Prochlorococcus marinus str. MIT 1013: one gene and its partner. The protein of the gene in region 1 binds, or shares a complex with, the protein of each later gene. Links are inferred from orthologs where the notes say so. Each region holds a gene or a part of one and is shown on either strand. Other genes may lie near its edges.

What was found.
Region 2: the proteins of O5633_RS11500 (region 1) and accD are in contact, whole or in part, in a solved structure (PDB 8UXZ), measured with the Escherichia coli proteins. The link is inferred for Prochlorococcus marinus str. MIT 1013 from one-to-one orthologs.

The regions. Positions count from the first base shown.
Region 1 is NZ_CP114778.1:2,019,588-2,022,511, forward strand. The notes cover bases 54-2,900. They hold O5633_RS11500 (acetyl-CoA carboxylase carboxyltransferase subunit alpha), read left to right. Parts: upstream 54-905; coding sequence 906-1,895; downstream 1,896-2,900. Other genes in these bases: O5633_RS11495 (long-chain acyl-[acyl-carrier-protein] reductase), read left to right, coding at 54-885; O5633_RS11505 (SDR family oxidoreductase), read left to right, coding at 1,922-2,629; O5633_RS11510 (phosphoribosylanthranilate isomerase), read right to left, coding at 2,659-2,900. In the rest of the region: more of O5633_RS11495, read left to right, coding at 1-53; more of O5633_RS11510, read right to left, coding at 2,901-2,924. UniProt on the Escherichia coli protein: Component of the acetyl coenzyme A carboxylase (ACC) complex. First, biotin carboxylase catalyzes the carboxylation of biotin on its carrier protein (BCCP) and then the CO(2) group is transferred by the carboxyltransferase to acetyl-CoA to form malonyl-CoA.
Region 2 is NZ_CP114778.1:197,201-200,131, reverse strand. What follows is about bases 1-2,854. They hold accD (acetyl-CoA carboxylase, carboxyltransferase subunit beta), read left to right. Parts: upstream 1-912; coding sequence 913-1,797; downstream 1,798-2,854. Other genes in these bases: O5633_RS01010 (Gfo/Idh/MocA family protein), read left to right, coding at 2,216-2,854; O5633_RS01015 (hypothetical protein), read left to right, coding at 1,790-2,194; O5633_RS01025 (prepilin peptidase), read left to right, coding at 373-852; O5633_RS01030 (phosphoribulokinase), read left to right, coding at 1-314. Outside these bases: more of O5633_RS01010, read left to right, coding at 2,855-2,931.

The sequences.
Region 1 (2,924 bases):
AAGACTATCGAGGGAGCTTATATAGACTCATGCTTTGTTCCTGAGATGCTAAGTCGCTTCAAAACTGCGAGAAGAAAAGTTTTGAATGCAATGGAGTTAGCTCAGAAAAAAGGTATCAGCATCACCGCTCTAGGTGGATTTACATCAATAATTTTTGAGAATTTTAATTTGCTTCAAAATCAACAAGTTAGAAATACCACTCTTGATTGGCAAAGATTTACCACTGGTAATACTCATACAGCTTGGGTTATTTGTAGGCAGTTAGAGCAAAATGCTCCTCGAATAGGAATTGATTTGAACAAATCAAAAGTAGCTGTCGTTGGGGCTACGGGTGACATTGGCAGCGCTGTTTGTAGGTGGCTTACTAATCGAACTGGTGTTTCTGAGCTTCTATTAGTAGCTAGACAGCAAAAGCCTTTATCTGAACTCCAGTCTCAACTTGGAGGAGGGAGGATTCTTAGTCTTGATGAGGCTTTACCTGAAGCAGATATTGTGATTTGGGTTGCAAGCATGCCTAAAACCTTAGAAATTGATCCATCTAAAATTAAAAGGCCCTGTTTAATGATTGATGGTGGATATCCTAAGAATTTAGGTGAGAAGTTTTCAGGACCTGGTATACATGTCTTAAAAGGCGGAATAGTTCAATTTTTCAAAGATATTGGTTGGAGCATGATGGAATTAGCTGAGATGGAAAATCCTAAAAGAGAGATGTTTGCCTGTTTTGCTGAGGCAATGCTTCTTGAATTCGAGAATTGTCATACAAATTTCAGTTGGGGGAGGAATAACATTACGTTGGAAAAGATGGATTTTATTGGCAAGGCTTCTGAAAGGCATGGTTTTTCTGCTGTTGGTTTGAAATCAAATATTCAGACATTAACCGTCTGAACATTTGGTTACTTTTTTTTATGGCTAGACGTTTTCTCCTCGAGTTTGAAAAACCTCTTGTTGAATTAGAGAATCAGATTGATCAAATCAGAGAATTAGCAAGAGATTCAGAGGTTGATGTAAGTCAGCAACTTCTGCAATTAGAGACACTTGCAGCAAGAAGGCGAGAAGAAATATTTAATGCACTTACACCTGCTCAAAAGATTCAAGTAGCTAGACACCCTCAAAGGCCAAGCACGCTTGATTACATTCAGATGTTTTGTGATGATTGGGTCGAATTACACGGAGACAGGAACGGAACTGATGATCAAGCTCTTATAGGAGGTTTAGCTCGAATAGGTGAAAAATCTGTCCTTCTAATTGGACAACAAAAAGGTAGAGACACAAAAGAGAATGTTGCAAGAAACTTTGGCATGGCAAAGCCAGGAGGATATAGAAAGGCTTTGAGGCTAATGGATCATGCTGATCGATTTGGTTTGCCAATAATTTCTTTTATAGATACTCCTGGAGCTTATGCAGGGCTCATAGCAGAAGAGCAAGGCCAGGGGGAAGCCATCGCAGTGAATTTACGTGAAATGTTTAGACTGAAAGTCCCCATAATTGCGACTGTAATTGGAGAAGGAGGCTCTGGTGGTGCGCTGGGTATAGGTGTCGCAGACAGGCTGCTCATGTTTGAGCATAGTGTCTATACAGTTGCAAGCCCCGAAGCGTGTGCTTCGATTTTATGGAGAGATGCTGGGAAGGCTCCGGAAGCAGCATCATCATTAAAAATTACTGGACCTGATCTTATGAAGTTAGGAATTGTTGACGAGGTACTAAAAGAGCCTTCTGGTGGGAATAATTGGGCGCCGCTTCAGGCTGGGGATACTTTGAAAAATGCCCTTGAGAAGCATCTATCCGAATTATTGGCTTTATCGCGTGATGAATTGAGAGACAACAGATATTCCAAATTTAGAAAAATGGGAAAATATTTGGAATCTCAGTCTATCGAAAGTGAAATTTCAGTTTAAAGTTTTAATGTTTGCTTCTAACTTTCTTGTCAACAGTATTAATTACGGGCGCTTCTAGAGGAATTGGGAGAGCAACTGCTAAAGCTTTTGCCAATTCTGGATGGGATTTATTGCTTCTAGCCAGGTCTGAAGATCAACTAGAAAGACTTGTAGAAGAAATAGATAATAAAAAAGTTAAGGTCTTCTACAAATCTATTGATCTTAGTCATCCCAAAAATATATCCAAGGGAGTAGTTGAATTAATGAATAATGGTTTAATTCCCTCAGTGCTAATAAATAATGCTGGAGTTGCTTGGACTGGAGATCTTTTATCCATGCCACTTGAAAAATGGGAATGGATCATGCAAATGAATCTCACCAGTATCTTTCAGGTCTGCTCTGATGTGGTGCCGTTAATGAGAAAAAAAGGAGGATTAGTTATCAACGTTAGTAGTCATGCTTCTCGCAATGTTTTTCCACAATGGGGAGCCTATTGTGTTTCCAAAGCAGCTTTGGCAAGTTTTACCAAATGCTTAGCAGAAGAAGAACGTAAGAATTTCATACGAGCATGCACACTTACTCTTGGATCAGTAAATTCAACTCTTTGGGATTCCGATTCCGTTGGTATGCAATTTGATAGAGATTCGATGCTTTCAGTTGATCAAGTTGCATTTGAACTTTTACATCTTGCTAGTCAACCAATTAATCAAATCATCGAGGATGTAACTCTTATGCCTTCTGCAGGAGCATTTTAATCTTAGAGATATTAAATTAACATCCTTGATTAATCTTGTTCTCTTATTTCCCGAATAAGAGATTCAACTTTCTTAATATCTTTAATGCCTGGGGATATCTCTAGTCGACTAGAGGCATCAATCCCATCAGGTCTGATTTCGGAAAAAATTTCAGGAATTATTTCTGCAGATATACCACCAGCTAAGATCCAAGGAACTTTGAAGGTTTTATTAATTAATAGTTCTATTGGGACTCTATTACCAGTGCCTCCAAGTGACTTATCATCCCAGGCATCTAAAAGAATAGCATCGATAT
Region 2 (2,931 bases), 1.8 Mb from region 1 along the record:
TCAATCACATATGTCCTCAATTTAGCCGAACAGATATTAATTTCCAGAGAGTACCGACAATTGATACGTCAAACCCATTTATTTGCAGGAATATTCCAACACCTGACGAAAGCTTTGTAATTATTCATTTCAGAAAAGGTTCAAGAGAAAAATGGGGAATTGACTTCCAATATTTATTAGGAATGATACACGATTCATTTATGTCAAGTCCGACAAGTATTGTTGTCAACGGTGGAAAAATGGGGTTTGCAATGGAACTTATTCTTACACCTATTATTCATAAGATGATAGAAGAGAAAAAAGCAGCAGGATAACAAAGTCAATCAATTCAAGCTAATAATATCTATTTTTAATAAATAAAGTTAATAAATAATGGTGATTATCATATCCTTTACTTTTATACTTTTATACATGTTATTTTCTATCTGTATTGAAGATATAAATACAATGATAATAGCTGAAAATAAATTAATACTATTATCTATATTGGGTATTGTTTACTTAATATGTAAGGGCTTATCAAATGAAAAAATAGCTGTTAAAGATTTAATTATAAATAATTCTTTTTCAATGATTATTATCTTTATAGTAATGTATTCAATAAGTTATGTAAGTTATAAAATTTTTGGAGTAAATTCATTAGGTATGGGTGACATAAAACTCTCTTCTATTAGTACAATATGGATTGGTATTGAATTGAGCTTTTTATCATTATGCATTTCATTTTTATTATCAGCTATATATAGTTTACATGGAAAAATTACTAAACGAATCAAGCCATTTCAACAGTATCCATTTGCGCCATTTCTATCAATTGGGATATTCTGTTCATGGATTATAGATAAGATTTAAACTTTCTAATCCCTTTTACGGGTCACAAGGTATTAAATTAAATTCAATCACAAAATAGAAGTGTCATTATTCGACTGGTTTGCTGATAGAAGGAAAGGCCAATTTGTTGGCAAAGTCACTCAGGAATCTGAAGAAAGTGATGGACTATGGGAAAAATGTCCAGAATGTGGACAAGTAGTTTATAGAAAAGATTTAATAGATAATTGCAGTGTTTGTAATAATTGTGGGCATCACAATCGAATAGATAGTAAAGAGAGAATAAGACTAATTACTGATCCAAATACATTCAAATCAATAAATAATCATTTAACTCCAGTTGACCCACTAGGTTTTAAAGATCGACGAGCTTACGCAGATAGGCTCAGAGAAAGTCAAGCTAGCACTGGTCTTAAAGATGGTGTAATAACAGGTACATGCAAAGTTAATTCTATTCCTATGGCATTAGCCGTAATGGATTTCAGATTCATGGGTGGCTCAATGGGATCTGTGGTAGGAGAGAAGATCACAAGGCTTATCGAACACTCAACCAAAGAAAAATTGCCATTGTTAATTGTTTGCGCATCGGGTGGTGCTCGAATGCAAGAAGGGATGTTAAGCCTGATGCAAATGGCAAAAATTTCAGGGGCGCTTGAACGACATAGAGACGCACAGTTGCTCTATATGCCTTTACTTACACATCCCACCACTGGAGGAGTTACTGCTAGTTTTGCCATGCTTGGAGATTTAATACTTGCAGAGCCCAAAGCACTTATTGGATTTGCAGGGAGAAGAGTCATTGAACAAACATTGAGAGAAAAACTCCCTGATAATTTCCAAACAGCAGAATATCTTCAAGACCATGGTTTCGTAGATACCATTGTCCCTAGAACAGAACTTAAAGAAACTTTGGCAAAGATACTTCGATTACATAAGACACAAGAACTAAAGTTAAAAACTAATGCATAAAACAAATCCAAAGATAAAAAATAAACTTGATTATCTATTAAACATCTTAGTCCTTTTATTAATAATTTTATTCAATAGGACAAATTTATTATATGCAGCCAATATTAATTGGGTTGAAGTTAGTAAAACTCAAGCCGGAATTCAATATTTAGATATAGATAGTATAGATATTAAAGGGAAAGGAATAATAGAAGTAACCACAAAATACTTGAAAATCGATACTAATGAATCAAGGAAAATTGAAGAGAATATTTATATAATGAAAATCAATTGCATGACTAATAAATTCAAGGATATTTCAGTTAATGGTAAAAAGAATTTATCCGCGAAATGGGAAGAGCCTAATGGGGATAAACTATTAGATGATGTAATTTCAGATAGCTGCGAAAATGTTTAAGCTCATCAATTATTTAAAAGAATGATCAATACAGATCATCCGATCCGCATAGCAATTGCAGGACTAGGTTTCGGTGAAAGTGTTCATATCCCTGCATCATTATCTAATAAGAATATTGAGCTTGTGGGATTGTGGCATCCTCGGCCAGAAAGGCTTAAAGAAGTCTGCAATAAGCACAATCTTCGTGCCTACGAGACCTGGGAGGATTTAGTAAATGATTCCAAAGTAGATGGAATAATCATAGCTACTCCGCCAGCACCCAGATACGAGCTTGCACTAGAGGCAATTAAAGGAGGAAAACATCTTTTACTAGAAAAGCCAACTTGCTTAAACTCTGAAGAAGTAAAAGAACTGCAAAGAAATGCCCTAAAAAGAAATTTAAAAATAGCTGTCGATTACGAATATCGAGCGGTTCCTCTGTTCATGCAAGCAAAGCGAATAATTAACGAGAAGAAACTAGATGAACCTTATTTTGTGAAACTAGATTGGCTAATGAGCAGCAGAGCTAATCCAGATAGACCATGGAATTGGTATTCAGACGAAGATTCTGGTGGAGGGGTATTGGGCGCGTTAGGTACCCATGCTTTTGACATGATTCATTGGCTCATTGGCCCAACTCATTCATTAAGCGCAATAAATTCGACTTCAATCAAACAAAGATATTGTACCCAATCAAAAACCACTAAAAAAGTGACAAGTGAAGATGTAAGCATTTCTCAACTACAAATTAAAAGCAT